DNA from 4 places in the Nonomuraea fastidiosa genome. Region 1 is predicted to be linked to each of the others. Evidence: riboswitches for the same ligand, from Rfam matches in the RefSeq annotation. Region 1 holds a riboswitch; each other region holds the start of a gene.
What was found. Region 1 has a riboswitch for thiamine pyrophosphate ahead of ACFMQL_RS14310 (cytosine permease). Riboswitches for the same ligand answer to the same signal wherever they lie in the genome.
Positions count from the first base shown of each region.

Region 2: linked by a shared signal. The riboswitch ahead of ACFMQL_RS27470 (FAD-dependent oxidoreductase) and the one ahead of ACFMQL_RS14310 (cytosine permease) in region 1 are both predicted to bind thiamine pyrophosphate.
Region 3: linked by a shared signal. The riboswitch ahead of thiD (bifunctional hydroxymethylpyrimidine kinase/phosphomethylpyrimidine kinase) and the one ahead of ACFMQL_RS14310 (cytosine permease) in region 1 are both predicted to bind thiamine pyrophosphate.
Region 4: linked by a shared signal. The riboswitch ahead of thiC (phosphomethylpyrimidine synthase ThiC) and the one ahead of ACFMQL_RS14310 (cytosine permease) in region 1 are both predicted to bind thiamine pyrophosphate.

Region 1 is NZ_CP170570.1:3,128,454-3,132,643, reverse strand. It holds gene ACFMQL_RS14315 (methylated-DNA--[protein]-cysteine S-methyltransferase) at 1-240, shown strand, start outside; gene ACFMQL_RS14310 (cytosine permease) at 209-1,546, opposite strand; TPP riboswitch at 1,536-1,652, opposite strand; gene ACFMQL_RS14305 (rhodanese-like domain-containing protein) at 1,706-2,029, opposite strand; gene ACFMQL_RS14300 (DNA-formamidopyrimidine glycosylase family protein) at 2,078-2,956, opposite strand; gene ACFMQL_RS14295 (LCP family protein) at 3,224-4,190, opposite strand, start outside.
Region 2 is NZ_CP170570.1:5,949,656-5,953,845, forward strand. It holds gene ACFMQL_RS27460 (thiazole synthase) at 1-292, opposite strand, end outside; gene thiS (sulfur carrier protein ThiS) at 285-485, opposite strand; gene ACFMQL_RS27470 (FAD-dependent oxidoreductase) at 482-1,801, opposite strand; TPP riboswitch at 1,789-1,905, opposite strand; gene ACFMQL_RS27475 (NAD(P)/FAD-dependent oxidoreductase) at 1,970-3,139, shown strand; gene ACFMQL_RS27480 (Rv2175c family DNA-binding protein) at 3,170-3,544, shown strand; gene thiE (thiamine phosphate synthase) at 3,522-4,169, shown strand.
Region 3 is NZ_CP170570.1:3,639,092-3,643,281, forward strand. It holds gene ACFMQL_RS16755 (carbon starvation CstA family protein) at 1-20, shown strand, start outside; gene tenA (thiaminase II) at 24-698, opposite strand; gene thiD (bifunctional hydroxymethylpyrimidine kinase/phosphomethylpyrimidine kinase) at 736-1,545, opposite strand; TPP riboswitch at 1,533-1,628, opposite strand; gene ACFMQL_RS16770 (DNA polymerase domain-containing protein) at 1,686-2,627, shown strand; gene ACFMQL_RS16775 (hypothetical protein) at 2,696-3,301, opposite strand; gene ACFMQL_RS16780 (hypothetical protein) at 3,488-4,078, shown strand.
Region 4 is NZ_CP170570.1:4,453,552-4,457,741, forward strand. It holds gene ACFMQL_RS20775 (cellulose binding domain-containing protein) at 1-949, opposite strand, end outside; gene ACFMQL_RS20780 (universal stress protein) at 1,118-1,984, opposite strand; gene ACFMQL_RS20785 (hypothetical protein) at 1,995-2,345, opposite strand; TPP riboswitch at 2,437-2,549, shown strand; gene thiC (phosphomethylpyrimidine synthase ThiC) at 2,542-4,086, shown strand.

The DNA of each region.
Region 1 (4,190 bases):
CTGCAGAAGACCATGGCGGTCCCCTACGGCACCACCACGACGATCGAGCGGATCGGGGAGAGCATCGGCAGGCCGCGCGCGCTGCGGGCGATCGGCAACGCGCTGGCCTCCAACCCCGTCTGCGTGATCGTGCCCTGCCACCGGGTGCTGCGCGAGGACGGCGAGCTCGGCGACTACCCGGGCGGCGCGGCGGCCAAGCAGCATCTGCTCAACGTCGAGCGGCGCGCGATCGCTGGATGAGCCCGATGAGCAGCGTGATCAGGGCGGCCACCAAGGCGCCGCCCAGCGCGCCGTTCATCCACGGCTCCCGTACGAAGCCGAGCGCGTCGCGCACACCGGCCCACCAGCCGTCCCACGCGGGGAAGGTCGGCGTCGAGGTGGTCAGCCAGTACGCGGCGAAGCCCAGCGCCCACGGCACCAGCATCGACCAGCGCGAGGGGGCGTCCTCGGCGGTGTTCCAGCCCTCGCCGCGGCGCAGCACGAAGTAGTCGACCGCGAGCACCGCGAACATCGGCACGAACACGGCGCCGATCACGCCGAGGAACACGCCGTAGGAGTTCACGTCCGCGAACAGCGCGATCACGATCGTGACCACGCCGATGGCGGTCGACAGGATGCGCCGGTCCACCCGCGGCATGAGGTTCTGCAGCGACATCGTGGTGGAGTAGACGTTGGCGAACGACTGGTCGGTCTCGCGCAGCACGAGGATGCCGAAGAACAGCGCGCCGAGCGGCACCGCGACGAACGGGTTGAACACCGTCGTCTGGTCGGCCAGCACGCCGTCCGCGCCCGCCAGCGCCACCGCGTAGACGCCCAGCCCCAAGCAGGCCACCTGGGCCAGCGTGTAGCCGCCGACCACGCCGGTGAACGCGGCCCGGCCCGAGCGCGAGTGCCGGGCGAAGTCGGCCGCCATCGGCACCCACGACACCGACAGCGCGATCACGTAGTCCACGGCGGCGGGGAAGGCCGTCCAGCTCCCGCCCTCGGGCGACGGGGCCTCGCGCAGGAAGAACACCGTGAACCAGATCATCGCCACGATCACGCCGACCGTGACGTAGCGGCGCAGCAGCCGGATCGAGCCGAGCGGCCAGATGGTCAGCGCCGCCGTCAGCACGCCCGCCACGATCACCCACACCTGGTACGGAACCGCCGGGAAGATCGCGCCCGCGCCCTTGGCGATCACCCAGAGCTCGAAGGCGCCCCAGCCGATCATCTGGATGATGTTCAGCACCGTGGGCACGTAGGAGATCCGGGCGCCGAACAGCCCGCGCAGCAGCACCATCGCGGGCTTGCCCGTCCGCGTGCCGGGGACGGCCGACAGGCCCACCATGGCGGTGCCGATGAGGCTGCCCACCACGGTGGCGATCAGCGCCGCCGCCAGCGTCAGCGGGGCGTTGCCCAGCGGATCGAGCAGCAGCAGGGCTCCGGAGAAGCCGAGCAGGCTGACCCCGAGATTGGCCCAGAGCGCGCCCTGATCGAGCACGCCCAGGGTCTTGGGGGCCTCTCCATCAAGGGTCAGCGGCACTTCTTCGACGCCGTGCGACATCGCACACTCCCTACGCCGGCATTACCCGGACAGGTTCAGGCGGTCGGCAGCGGATGGTTGTGCTGCCCTCTCAGCCCGGCGACCCCGAGCTCCCGCGACGATCTGTAGTTTGCGCCCCAATGATGCCTCAATGGCGACTAATTCGCCATAGTGGGCGACTTATGCCACAAAAGGCTCCTGTCCCGTCTCGCTGACCATCGGCCGCCGCGCCGCCTCCCACGACTGCATGCCGCCGCCGACGTTGACCGCCTCGCGCCCGAGCTGGTTGAGCCAGGCCGCGACCTGCAGGGAACGGCCGCCCACCCGGCACACGACGTAGATCGTGCGGTCGTCGGGGACCTCGTCCACGCGCCCCTGGATCTGCGTCATCGGGATGTGAACGGCCTGCGGCGCGTGGCCCGCCAGCCATTCCTCCTGCTCGCGGACGTCGAGCAGGTAAGCGTCTGCGGGTACGGCACTGGCCTCGATCTCAGGAACGGTCATGACTCCATCATGGCCTGCGCGAGGCGGTGCACCCGCCGCCTGTCCCGCCTACTTGAGCAGGCGGGACAGGCGGCGGTCGGCCAGCGGTTTGCCGCCGGTCTGGCAGGTCGGGCAGTACTGCAGCGAGGAGTCGGCGAACGACACCTCCCTGATCGTGTCGCCGCACACGTCGCAGGACTGCCCCGTACGGTTGTGCACCCGCAGCCCCGACTTCTTCTCCGCCTTGAGGTCCTTGGCCGCAAGGCCGCGAGCCCGCTCGACCGCGTCGCGCAGCGTCGTCACGATGGCCTCGTGCAGGTCGGCGATCTGCGCGTCGGTCAGCGTGGCGGCGATCTTGAACGGCGACATCTTCGCCGCGTGCAGCACCTCGTCGGAGTAGGCGTTGCCGATGCCGGCGATCACCTTCTGGTCGCGCAGCAGGCCCTTGATCTGGGTGCGCTTGCCGCCGATGATGCGCTTGAGCGCCTCGACGGTGAACGACTCGGCGAGCGGGTCGGGGCCGAGGGCGGCGATGCCCGGCACATCGTCCGGATTTTTCGTGACATAGACGGCTAGGCGCTTCTGCGTCCCCGCTTCCGTCAGCTCGAACCCCGGCGCCAGGCCCTCCTCGTCGGGCGCCAGCCGCACGCGTACGGCCAGCGGCCCCTTGCCGGGCCGCACCGGCTTCGCGCCCGACAGGTCGTCGCGCCAGCGCAGCCACCCCGCGCGCGCCAGGTGGATGACCAGGTGCAGCCCGTCGCAGTCGAGGTCGAGGAACTTGCCGTGCCTGGCCACGCCGGTCACGGTCAGCCCGTTGAGCGCGGTGACCGGCGGATCGAACGTCTTCAGCGCCTGGATGGCCACCACATCGACCCCCGCGATCGCGCGGCCCACCGCCCGCTCGCGCAGAAAGTGAGTGAGGGACTCCACCTCGGGAAGTTCGGGCATGCCCCCAGCGTACGTCCCGCCCGGGGCTGTCCCCGGCACGCGCGGAAAACCGTCGGTCCACGTGGTGGGGACCTTGACGCCGTACGGCTGCCCCGGCACGCGCGGAAAACCGAAGAGACCACACGGCCCTCCGGCCCCGGAACCTGAGCACGGCACCCCGGGCTTCGGCGGTTGAGGGCGGCGCCCTGAGTCCGGGACCTGAGCGCGGCGCCCTCAGCCCCGAAGCCCGGACGGGGGTGCCCGGGGTCCCGGACCTGAGCGAGGTGGTCAGTTGGAGTCGACGACGTCCTTCGGCACCGGCCGGTCTTCCTTGATCGCGTTGAACAACGCCAGCGCCTTGGGCCGGTCCCACTTCACCGCCGCGCCGCTGGGCACGGTCTCGTTGCCCCCGAACGGCACCACCGTGGTCACCGGGCTGTCGCCCATGGCCAGCCCGAGCGAGAGCATGTCGAACGCGCCCGTGCCCGTGTCGACCTCGACCGCGTCGGTGGCGCTGGCCGCCAGCGGGATCGCGGTGAACGGGTTGAACAGCACCCCGGGGCTCGCGGCCTTCTTCACGACCGCGCTGAGGAACTGCCGCTGCCGCTTGGTGCGCTCGTAGTCGGGTAGCGCGCCGCCCTTGCGGGTGCGCACGTAGCCGAGCGCCTGCGCGCCGTTGAGCGTCTGCACGCCCTTCTTCAGCTTGAGCCCGGCCTTGGGGTCGTTGACGGCGGCCCGTACGTTGATCTCGACCCCGCCGACGGCGTCGACGATGTCGACGAACCCGGCGAAACCGATCTCCATGTAGTTGTCGATGTGCACGCCGGTGGCGTTCTCGATGGTGCGCACCAGCAGCTTGGGCCCGCCGAAGGCGTAGGCCGCGTTGAGCTTGTCGCGCCCCCTGCCGGGGATGGTGACGGCGGAGTCGCGCGGCAGGCTGACCAGCGTGGGCGGGTCGTCGGTCTCGGGGATGTGCAGCAGCATCATCGAGTCCGTACGCTGCCCCGCGGCCCGCCCGGTCGCCAGCTTCTTGCGCTGGGCGGCGGTCAGGCCCTTGCGGCTGTCGGACCCGACGAGCAGCCAGTTGGTGCCCGGCGTGTCGGCGGGCCGTCCCTCGTAGTCGTCCAGCACCCCCTCGATGCCCGTCAACCGCGAGTCGATCCAGAAGTACATCCCGATGCCGGCGATCAACAGCACCACAAGCAAACCGGCGATGATCGCCAAAACGGTCTTGCCGGAGAACCGCGGGCGCGGC
Region 2 (4,190 bases), 2.8 Mb from region 1:
CCAGCTTGACCCAGTTGGTGCCCAGGGCCTCTCTGGCCAGCCGGGCCGTCAGCACGGCGTCGCCCGCCGTGAAGCACCCCGCCGTGTTGGGCAGCACCTTGATGTCGCGCTTGCGCAGCACGTCCAGCACGGAGCCGCGCGCCGACGGGTCGAGCCGGCGCATCGCCACCGTGGTCAGCTCGGTGCCGGACGCGGCCAGCGCCTGGTCCAGCACCTCCAGCGAGGGCGCGCCACCGGTGCCCATGATGAGCCGGGAGGAGAACTTCTCACCGGCGATGATCAGCTCATCCACCTTGCACCGCCGTCAGCACCTCCACGCGGTCACGGTCGCTGAGCGCCGTCGTCTCCCAGGCGCTGCGGGTGACCACCTCGTCGTTCACGGCCACGGCCACGCCGGTGGTGGCCGTCGTCAGCGTCCGTACGGCCTCCGCCACGGTGGTGCCGTCGGCCACCTCGCGCTCAGACCCGTTAATGGTGACAATCATGAAATTTCCTGAAACCTCCCTGGCGAGCACAGGGTCGCCAGCTCGCTCTCCTCGCCCATCAGGATGGCCGCCGTCAGCGGGGCCATCAGCACCCCGCCGCGGTGGTGCCCGGTCGCGTACGTCAGCCCCGGGGTCCTCGCCGGGCCGATCACCGGAAGGTTGTCGGGGGTGCCCGGCCGCAGGCCCGCCACCACGTCGGCGACCTCCATCTCGGTGACGCCGGGCACCAGCTCCCTGGCGTCGCGCAGCAGCTCGTACAGGCCGCCCGCGGTCACCGTCGTGTCGAAGCCCAGCTCCTCCTGCGTGGCCCCCACCACCAGCTCGCCGTCGCCCCGGGGGACGAGGTAGACCGGCGAGCCGTGGACGGTGCCGCGTACGCAGTGGGTGAGCAGCGGCTGCGGCGAGCGCAGGCGCATGATCTGGCCCTTGACCGGACGCACCGGCACGTCGGCCAGCTCACCGCTCCACGCCCCGGCCGCCAGCACCACCCGGTCGGCCGCCAGCACGTCCCCGTCCGCCCACGCACCGTCCGCCTCACCGGCCCCGGCGACGTCAAAGGCCCGCTCGGCACCGTCACCGGCGGCCCGTTCGCCGGCATCGGCGGGGTACGGCGCGGCAGGTGGTCCGCCGACGTGGTGAGCCCCGAGACGCAGGCCGGTCGCCGGTGCGCCGGTGGGCTTCGACAGGCGTACGCCCGTGACGGCGCCGTTCGTACGGACCAGCTCGCTGACGCGCGCCCGCACCAGCGGAACGCCGCGTCGCTCCAGGGCGGTCAGCAGCGCCGCCGTCACCCGCCGCGGGTTCACCCAGGCGTCGCCGGGCGCGAGCAGCCCGCCGCGCACGGAGGGGGCCAGCATCGGCTCCAGGCGGCGGCACTCGCGCCCGGTCAGCCGTTCGACCGGCAGGTCCAGCTTCTCCATGAACGCGGCCAGCTCGTCCAGCATCGCCATGTCGTCGGAGCCGAACGCGACGTCCAGCGTCCCCTCGGCCCGCAGATCCAGCCCGCCCGCGCCAAGCCCCGAACGGGGGCCGCGGGCCAAGGCACCGGCGGCGGAGACCTCGCCGGCGGGGAGTCCGGCGTCCTCGGCCAGCTCGGCGGCGAAGGCGGGCCAGCGGCTCAGCGCCGCCATGCCCAGCCGCAGCAGCGGCGCCTCGGTGTAGGTGACCTCGCTCACCGGCGCCAGCATCCCGGCGGCCGCGTGGGAGGCCCCGGTGGCGGGCGCGGGATCGACCACGGTGACCGGCCGTCCCTCGCACGCGAGCCGCCAGGCCACGGACAGCCCGACGACCCCGCCGCCCACGATCACGTCCATCATGCGCTCCCTTCGCCGGCATGATCCGGATCAGGTGTCTTGCGGTCGAAGGCCCGTCACAGCCTTCCTCTCAGCCCGGTCACGGCCGGACTCCCGCGCGTCTTACCGCCCACAGCCTACGACCTCGGTACGGGGCGCACGCACCGGCCCCTTATGGTCGCCGTTATGGTCATGAGCGTGAACCATGTCGTGGTGGTGGGAGCGGGTCTCGCGGGTGTGCGTACGGTGGAGGCCCTGCGCGGGCGCGGCTTCGACGGCCGCATCACGCTGCTGGGCCAGGAGCGCCATCGCCCCTACGATCGCCCGCCGCTGTCGAAGGCGGTGCTGAAGGGCGACGCCGACACCAGCTTCATCGACACCGACCTCGACGCGCTCCAGATCGACTTCCGGCCGGGCGTCGCGGCCACGTCGCTGCGCGCGGGCGTCGTGGAGACCACCGAGGGCGAGCTGCCCTACGACGGCCTGGTCATCGCCACCGGCGCCGACCCGATCAGGTTGCCAGGCGACGGCCCGCAGCACGTCCTGCGCACGCTCGACGACGCTCACGAGCTGCGGGTGATGCTCGTACCCGGAGCGCGGGTCACGGTCATCGGCGCGGGCTGGATCGGCGCGGAGGTCGCCACCGCGGCCCGGCGCGCGGGCTGCGCGGTCACGGTCATCGAGGCGGCGCAGACGCCGCTCGCCGCCGCCGTCGGCACGGAGCTCGGTGGCCGCACGATCCCCTGGTACGAGGGCATCGACCTGCGGCTCGGCACCATGGTCGAGTCGGTCGAGGAGGGCGGCGTCCGCCTGGTGGGCGGCGAGTTCGTCGAGTCCCACGTGGTCGTCACCGGCATCGGCGTGCGCCCGGCCGTCGAGTGGCTCGCCAACGCCGACATCGACCTGCACAACGGCGTCGTCACCGACGAGCACCTGCGCACCTCGCTGCCCGGCGTGGTCGCGGTGGGCGACTGCGCCGCGTGGTGGTCGCGCCGCTGGGGCACCCGCCTCAGGGTCGAGCACTGGGACACCGCGCTCAACGCCCCCGACGTCGCCGCCGCGACGCTCATGGGGGAGGAGGCGGTCTACGACCCGGTGCCGTACTTCTGGTCGGAGCAGTTCGGCCACATGCTCCAGTACGCCGGACACCACACCGAGGCCGACCGCCTCGTGTACCGGGGCGAGCCCGAGGGCAAGTGGTCGGCCGTCTGGCTCACCGACGGCGACACGCTCGCCGCGGTGCTCGCCGTGGACCGGCCGCGCGATCTCGTACAGGGCCGGCGCATCATCGAAGCGGGCCATCGACTGGACGCGGAACGCCTGGTAGATCCACAAGTGCCCCTACGAGATTGTGTTGTTTGAGCAAGCACGCCATGTGGTAGTTGTGGTTTCGTGACGCTTTCTGTTGCACAGATCGACCGGGAGACCGAGCAGCTCGTCGACGAGTGGCTCACCCTCCCCGAAGTGGCCCAGCGCCTCGAGCTTCCGATCGGCCGGGCCAAGCAACTCCTCAAGGACCACAAGCTGCTCGGCGTGCGCCGCGGCAGCGGCGGGCCGCAGGTGCCCGCGAAGTTCCTCGACGGAAAGGACGTGATGAAGGGCCTGCCCGGCACGCTCACCGTGCTGCAGGACGCCGGTTACGACGACGTCGAGGCGCTTCGCTGGCTCTTCACCCCAGACGACTCGCTGCCGGGGTCGCCCATCGAGGCGATCAGGGCAGGGCGTCACACCGAGGTCAAGCGGCGTGCCCAAGCCCTCGCTTTCTGAGGCCCGCCTCTACCTCTGCACAGACGGCCGCCGCGACCGCGGCGATCTGGCGGAGTTCCTCGACGCCGTGCTGGCGGGCGGTGTGGACATCATCCAGCTGCGGGAGAAGGGTCTCGAGGCGCGCGAAGAACTCGCGCTGCTCGAAGTCTTCCGCGACGCCTGCGACCGGCACGGAAAACTGCTCGCTGTCAACGACCGGGCGGACGTCGCCTACGCCGCCCGGCCCGACGTGCTCCACCTGGGGCAGGACGACCTTCCTGTGACGGTCGCGCGAGAGATACTCGGCGACGACATCGTCATCGGACGGTCCACCCACTCCGCAGCCGAGGCGTCCGCCGCGGCCGTGGAAGAGGGCGTCGACTACTTCTGCTGCGGCCCGATCTGGCCGACCCCCACCAAGCCTGGGCGCCCCGCGCCGGGGCCGCCGCTGCTGCGGCACGCCGCCTCGCTCGGCACCTCGCGTCCTTGGTTCGGGATCGGCGGCATCGACCTGGGCAACCTCGACGAGGTGATGTCGTACGGCGTGAGCCGGGTGGTGGTCGTCCGCGCCATCACCGAAGCCGACGACCCAGGGGCGGCCGCGGCCGAGTTCGCCAAGCGGCTGGCCGCCGGGCCGGCCCGCTGAAACCTCCGAGGCGCCCGCGCT
Region 3 (4,190 bases), 510 kb from region 1:
TGATGGCGAAATCAGGCTAGGTGTCAGGGTGCCAGCCACTCGGCGGTGGGCCAGCCCTCGCGCCGCCACGCGCTGTCCCAGAACATCCACTCGTAGGCCGCCGCCCGCCCGTACGCCTGCGCCATCGCCTCGCGGGTGTCCGGGGACGCGGCGGCGGCCAGCCGGTCGGTGATCGCCTTGGCCCGCTCGACGGAGGCGGCGAACTCCGGGTCGGAGTAGGTGGAGATCCACTTCGCGTACGGGTGCGCGGGGTCGTCGCCGGCCTTGGCGAGCAGCGCCGTACCGACGTCCTGGTAGATCCAGAAGCACGGCAGCACCGCCGCCGCGATCACCGGATACGGCTCCGACAGCGCCGTGGCCTGCAGGAACGACGAGTACGCCAGGCACGTCGGCGACGTCGCGATGCCCTTGGCGGCATCGCCCAGCTCGTCGATGTAGCCGGAGTGCAGCTCGCGCTCGGCGACCAGCGCGGTGTGCGCGCTCTGCGCCCAGAAGGCCGCATCGGCGGAGTCGCCGGCGCGCACGGAGGCGGCGGCCAGCGCCTTCGCGAACGCCTCCAGGTAGCGGGCGTCCTGCACCATGTAGAAGACGAAGGTGTCGCGGTCGAGTGAGCCGTCGCCGAGTGCCGTGACGAAGGGGTGCTCGTGGATGGCGCGCATCAGGTCGGACGTGCGCTGCCAGATGTCATCGCAGAACATCGCGTCTCTTTCGGAGGGGTCTGCCCGGCGGGGGCCGTTACCAGATGTTGTGGAAGTGGTGCACGGGGCCGTGGCCGTGGCCGACGCCCAGCGAGTCGGCGGCGCGCAGCGCCTCCGTGAGGTAGTCCTTCGCCGCTCGCACCGCGCTCGGCCAGTCGTCGTGCCGGGGCCGCAGCGCGGCGATCGCCGAGGAGAGCGTGCAGCCCGTGCCGTGGGTGTTCTTGGTGTGCACGCGCGGGGCGGACAGCTCGATCGTGCCCTCGGGGGTGGCCAGCACGTCGACGCAGGTGTCGCCGTCGAGGTGGCCGCCCTTGAGCAGCACCTGGCGGGCGCCGAGCGCGCGCAGCCTGGCCGCCTGCTCGTGCATCTCGGCCAGGCCGCTCGCCTGCGGCTCCTCCAGCAGGTCGGCCGCCTCGGGCAGGTTGGGGGTGATGAGGTCGGCGCGCGGCAGCAGCGTGCGGCGCAGCTCGCTCACCGCGTCGGCGGGCAGCAGCCGGTCGCCGCTCTTGGCGACCATGACGGGGTCGAGCACGACGTACTTGGGGCGGTAGGTGTCGAGCGCCGCCGCCACCGCCTTGATCAGGTCGGCGTCGCCCAGCATGCCGATCTTCACGGCGTCGGCGGGCACGTCGGTGAGCAGCGTGTCGAGCTGCTGGGTCACGAACTCGGCGGGCACCTCGTGGATGCCGGTCACGCCCGTGGTCGTCTGCGCCACCAGCGCGGTGATGACCGTCATGCCGTACGCGCCGAGCGCGGAGAAGGCCTTGAGGTCGGCTTGGATGCCGGCGCCGCCGCTCGGATCGGTGCCCGCGATGGTCAGAACTTTGGGTACGGCGTCAGCGGCCATGACGTCCCTTCGCTAGTGCGAACTAGATCAGGTTCGACGGGTGTGATCTCAGCCCGGCATTTCGGGCACCCCGCGTCAAACGTTCACTCTAACAGGCCGGGTCGTTGACCACACGTTCGAGTATCGGCATCGTGGGACGGGTGGCCGCTGACGAGACGCGCGACGGCGTCTCCCTGACGAACCTCGACCAGCCGCTCTTCGACGGCGCGGGCGCAACCAAGCGCGACCTGGTCGACTACCTCGACGCCGTCTCCGGCCGCATCATCCCGGTGCTGCGCGGCCGCCCGCTCTCCGTCATGCGGGTACGCCCGGGGCAGCAGCCGTTCATGCAGAAGAACCTGCCCAAGTACGCCCCGGACTGGGTGCGCTCGGTGCGGGTGTGGGCGGACTCCTCGCAGCGGCAGGTCACGTACGCGCTGTGCGACGACCGCAGGACGCTGCTGTGGTTCGCCAACCAGCGGGCCGTCGAATACCACCCGGCTCTGTACGCCGGCGATCATCCCACGCACATGGTGCTCGACCTCGACCCGCCCGAGGACTCCTTCGCCCTGGCGGTGCGGGGCGCGCACCTGGTCAGGCAGGCGCTGGCCGACTCCGGGCTGGCCGGGGCGGTGAAGACGAGCGGGGCCAAGGGCGTGCACGTCTTCGTGCCCGTCGCGCCGGGCACCGCGATGGACGACCTGGCCGCCGCCACCCGCGCGCTGGCCGCCCGCGCCGAGCGGCTGGACCCGGCGCTCGCCACCACCGCGTTCATCAGGGAGGACCGCGCGGGCAAGGTGTTCATCGACTCCACGCGGGCGGGCGGCGCCACGGTGGCCGCCGCCTACAGCCCGCGCATCCGCCCCGGCGTGCCCGTCTCGTACCCGGTGGCGTGGGACGACCTCGACGGCGTACGTCCCGGCGACTTCACCGTCCACAGCGCGATCGAACGGCTGGGCGGGGCCGACCCATGGGCCGAGCACATGCCGCCGCCGCAGCCGCTGCCCGCCGACCTCGTCGAGGAGGGGCACACGATCCCGGTGGCGCGGGTCCAGGCGATGCACGAGGGCAAGCGGCGCGCTCGCGCCCGCCGCGGGGAGTGACGCGCGAGGGCAAGCGGTGCGCTCACGCCCTCCGCGGGGAGTAGCGCTCAGCCGGTGGGGAGTAGTGCTCAGCCGGTGGTGACGCCCTCCCTGAGCGCGGCCGCCGCGGCTTCGGGATGATGGGCGAAGAACCTGACCGAGGTGACCTCGGCGCGGCGGCCAAGCGGGCGTACCACGGTGACCGGCTCGGCCAGCTCGACCGTCACGTTCGTCTGCGAGGAGACCGCCACGGTCAACCGGCCCTCATCGACGGTGATCATGCCGCCCTGGTGGTATGTCCGCCCGGTCCGCACCGCCGTCACCAGCTCGCGGGGCACCCGCAGGTCAAGGTAGACGCCGTACCGGATACGCAGCTCGTCCGCGGTGACGACGTGCGGCCTGGTCGCGCAGGCGGCGACCACCATGAGGACGTACAGCAGGCCGTACAGGTCGGCGATCAGCACCCCGTAACGCAGCCAGCCGGGCACGTCGAGGGCGGCGAGCAGCAGGTCCACGACCACGGTCTCGACCGCCATGGCGAACGCCATCAGGCCCATCATGAACGACTGCTCCTTGCCGTACGCGAGCGTCGTCGCTCCGTCCGGCACCCCGTGCCGCCGCCGCACGATCCACGCCGCGATGGCGGCGAGGCCCTTGAGCTCGAATCCGACGATGCGCAGCGCGGCTCTGACCATGCGCGTTCCTTCCTCCCGGCGGCTTCACCGCTCATGGGACACGTTGACGTCGCGTCAAGGTCAAGACCCGATCGGTATGGGTTGAACGCGGCCCGCGACCCCGGCGTACCCCCTGTCGGACCTGCGGCACCGGGGCCGGACCACCGGCGGTGCCGCCCGCGCTGATCGGCCACTACGGGGACGGCGATGGACTTTCAGGCATGGAGCGGCGGCCTGGCTCTGCGGCCGCGCGATTACCTGGGGACGGGCGAGCCGCTGGCCGCCGTCGTCAGGACGACCGGCCCGCTCACCGGCGAACGGCTGCACCTGTTCGCCCTCGGCACCGCCGCCACGCTGGCCAGGCTGCACCTCGGCGGCATCGCGGGGCTGCGGCTCAGCCCGGCGAACGTGCTCATCTCGCCGCAAGGTCAGGCGCTCTTCGCGCCGGGACCTCGGGACTGTCTGTTCCCCGCGCATGACGTGGGCGACTGGGCGGACGTGGTGGTGTTCGCGGCGACGGGGATGATGCCGGACGCGGGCGCCGACCTCGACCGGCTGCTGCCCCAGCTGCGCGCGGTGATCGACGCGTGCCGCCGCCCCGACCTCGGCGCCCGTCCGACGGCGGTGGACCTGGTGCGCATCCTGCTCGGGCGCACCGGCCCTGGTCGCGGTGGGTCGGTGCACGAGCTGCTGATGGAGGCCGAGCGGCGGACGGCGCCGTACGAGCAGGACGGGCATGAGCCGCCATCGCCGCCCCCGCCACCGCTGTGGCGCAGGCACCCGTACGGGCCGGGCTGACGATCGGCGTGCTGGACGGCTCGCTGGCGGGGCGCGCTCTCGGAGCGGGCCCATGGCTGACCTGCCGTACGGGTTCGGCGTCCGCGTGCCCGAACTCCTGGCACGCGTTCGA
Region 4 (4,190 bases), 1.3 Mb from region 1:
CGAGCGAGCCGTTCCACGCCGCGTTCCGCACGGTCACCGACGAGCCGTCCGCGCTCAGCGTGCCGCCCCAGAGCTGGGTGAGGTGCTGGCCATCGGCGTACGTCCAGGTCACCGTCCAGCCGGTCATCGGCTCGGCGCCGGTGTTGGTGACGGTGACCTCGCCCTGGAAGCCGCCCTGCCACTGACCTGTCGTCTTGTACGTGGCCGTGCAGTCACCGTCGGGCACGGTGGGCGTGTCGGTGGGGGTCGGGGTGCCGGACAGCGCCTCGACCAGGGCCGGATACCACTTGTCGGCCATCTTCTGGTCGCCGGCGGCGTTCGGGTGCACCCCGTCGTAGGTGTCGGTGGCGGTGTCGAAGCCCGTCCACTGGTCGACCACGGTGATCGGCGACTGGTCGGTGGTCGTCGCGGCGGCCCAGGCGGGGATGGCGTCGTTGAGCGCCACGGCGCGCTGGGCGCAGTCGGGGCAGGTGGCCGGGTTCATCGGAATGATCTTGGCGACGAGGATCCGCATGTTGGGGTTGCTCGCCCGCATCTGGTTCACCAGCGTGGTGAACGCGCTGATGATCGTCGCGGGCGGGATGTTGCTCCACACGTCGTTGGTGCCGAAGTGCATGAGCACGATGTCGGGGCGCGTGGCCGAGAGCCAGCCGGGCAGCAGGTTCTGGTTCGCCACGTTGGTGGCGAGGTAGCCGCCGTGTCCCTCGTTGTCGCCGTCGTGCTCGACCCCGCAGCCCTGCGGCGGCAGCGTGCCGACGAAGTCGATGTTGGTGTGGCCGGTGCTCAGCAGCCGGTTCCACAGCAGGGCGCGCCAGCAGCCGGGGGAGCCGGTGATCGAGTCGCCGAGCGGCATGATCCGTACGGCCGCGGCGTCGGCCGGCGTCGTCGCGAACAGCACGGCCGCGATCACGGCCACCATCCCGGCCAGCACGGCACCGATCTTGCGCATGGTCCGCTCTCCCGTCGTCAACCTGCGCGCAGATCGTAAATTTCGCCTATGGGTGCGGAAAAGGGAATGATCGGCTCACCCGGGGCGACCTGGGGAGACGCATGTAACTTTCACGTTTGCGTGCGCGGGCCGGGCCCGCTCGGGGCGGGGGCCGCGCGGGGTAAGGCGTCAGACCGGTGCTCCGGGCTGCGACGCCGTGTCGGGGGCGCGGACCACCGCGAGCGGGCAGGGCGCATGGTGCAGCATGGCCTGGCTGATCGACCCGAGCAGCATGCCCGCGAGCTGCCCCCGCCCGCGCGAGCCCACCACCAGCAGCTCGGCGCCGGCCGCCGCCTCCTTCAGCACCTCGACAGGATGCCCGTGCACCACCTCGGCGGTCACCTCCACGCCGGGATGTTCGGCGCGCAACGGGACGAGCGCGCTCTGCAACGCCAGCAGGTGACCCTGTTCGCTGTCGTCGTCGGCGGGTTCGAAGCCGCCCGGCTGGGGCCAGGCCCACGCCTGCACGACCCGCAGCCGCGCCCCGCGCAGCTCGGCCTCGGCGAAGGCGAACTCCAGCGCCTTGCCCGCGCGGGCGGACAGGTCGGTGCCCACCACCACCTCGCCGGGCGTGGCGGCGCGGTCGCGGATGAGGACGACGTTCGTCTCGGCGTGCGCGACGACCCCGTACGCGACGGAGCCCACGAGCAGCCCGCGCACGCCGCCGAGGCCGCGGCTGCCGACGACCAGCAGCTCGGCTTCGGCGGACGCCTTGACCAGCGCCGCGCGGGGATCGCCGGGGAGCAGGACGGTCTCCACGCGGACCTGGGGCCGCTCGCGCAGCGCGCGGTCCTTGGCGGAGGTCAGCACGGACTGCGCGTTCTCGCGCATCCACCGCGCGACCTCGGCGTACCGGACGGAGGTGCCCTCCTCACACACCCACGCGGGCACGACGTGGGCGACGGTCAGCGGCACCTGGCGCAGCGCGGCCTCGGTGGCGGCCCAGCCGGCCGCCTCAAGGCCGGGGCGGGAGCCGTCCACACCAACGATGATCACGCTCGGCTCCTCAGGACTGGACGTAGCATTCCACCTCGGCGCGCCGGAACGACAGCCCCTTGGCTTCGGAGTCGCGGACGCAGGCCCGCTCGGCGGCGCTGAGCTTGAGCGTGCCGCAGACGGTCACGCCGGCGTAGGTGCGGCAGTCGAGGGTGGGGTCGGTACGGCCGACGCGGTAAAGCTCTCTGACGTTCGCGCGGCACTTGGCCTTGCCGGTATCGGAGTAGCGGCACTGGGCCATCAGGATGTCGTACTGCTCCTGGCTGACCTCGTGCTGTTGCATGCCGTCCCCGGCGGCGGCGGTGGCGCCGGATGCGGCCATCACGACGAGTAGTCCTGCGACAGCGGCGATTCTCATCATGTTTCCCCTGATGGGGTCCGTACCGCTGAGAAGTGCCCCCAAACCTTTTCGGGTGGGTTTGGGACCTTGGCGGGGGTGGGTACGATCAGCGCCGTCCGAACGCGGGAGCCCGGTGGAGACCGGGCTGAGAGGACGGCTGCGAGCCGCCGACCGCCAGAACCTGCTCCGGGTAATGCCGGCGAAGGGAGTTTGCGCGATGAGCGACGCGCGCTTTTCCAAGATCTACTGCGGTGAACTCCGGGTCCCGATGCGCCAGGTGCGCCTGTCGAACGACAAGACGGTCACCCTGTACGACACCTCGGGCCCGTACACCGACCCCTCCTACGAGCCCGATTTGCGCCGGGGCCTGCCGCGCCGCCGGGCGGAGTGGATCGAGGAGCGGCGGGCGGCCGGCCATCCGGTCACCCAGGTCGCCTGCGCCCGCCGGGGCCTGGTGACCAAGGAGATGGAGTTCGTGGCGGTACGCGAGGGCGTCTCGCCGGAGTTCGTCCGCGAGGAGGTGGCCGCGGGCCGGGCCATCATCCCCGCGAACGTCAACCACCCCGAGTCCGAACCCATGATCATCGGGCGTAACTTCCTCGTGAAGATCAACGCCAACATCGGCAACTCGGCGGTCACCTCCTCCATCGAGGAGGAGGTGGAGAAGATGACGTGGGCCACCCGCTGGGGCGCCGACACGATCATGGACCTGTCCACCGGCGCGGACATCCACGAGACCCGCGAGTGGATCCTGCGCAACTCCCCGGTCCCGGTCGGCACCGTGCCGATCTACCAGGCGCTGGAGAAGGTCAAGGGCCGCCCTGAGGAGCTGTCGTGGGAGGTCTTCCGCGACACCCTGATCGAGCAGTGCGAGCAGGGCGTGGACTACGTGACCGTGCACGCGGGCGTGCGGCTCGCGCACGTGCCGCTCACCGTGGGCCGCAAGACCGGCATCGTCTCGCGCGGGGGCTCGATCATGGCCGCCTGGTGCCTGGCGCACCACCGCGAGAGCTTCCTGTACGAGAACTTCGCCGAGATGTGCGAGATCCTGGCCCGCTACGACGTGTCGTTCTCGCTCGGCGACGGCCTGCGGCCCGGCTCGATCGCCGACGCCAACGACGAGGCCCAGTTCGCCGAACTGCGCACGCTGGGCGAGCTGACCAAGATCGCGCGCGAGCACGACGTCCAGGTGATGATCGAGGGCCCGGGCCACGTGCCCATGCACAAGATCAAGGAGAACGTCGACCTCCAGCGCGAGCTGTGCGACGACGCGCCGTTCTACACGCTCGGCCCGCTCGTCACCGACATCGCGCCCGGCTACGACCACATCACCTCGGGCATCGGCGCCGCCATGATCGGCTGGTACGGCACGGCCATGCTCTGTTACGTCACCCCCAAGGAGCACCTCGGCCTGCCGGACAAGGACGACGTGAAGACCGGCGTCATCACGTATAAGATCGCCGCCCATGCCGCCGACCTGGCCAAGGGCCATCCGAAGGCGCAGGAGTGGGACGACGCGCTGTCGGACGCGCGCTTCGAGTTCCGCTGGGAGGACCAGTTCGACCTGTCGCTCGACCCCGACACGGCCCGCTCGTTCCACGACGAGACGCTGCCCGCCGCCCCCGCCAAGACCGCGCACTTCTGCTCGATGTGCGGGCCGAAGTTCTGCTCGATGCGGATCAGCCACGACATCAGGCAGGCCGGTTACGCGGCGAAGGCGGCCGAGTTCCGCCGCCTCGGAGGCACGATCTACGTGGAGTGACACATTGTCCAATTGTCCAGAGCCTGTCCAAAACCGCAGGTCTGGACAAAGTTCGCGGGATATCCGGCCCATTCGATGGCACGGTGAGGAGCGAGCCCGGCAGC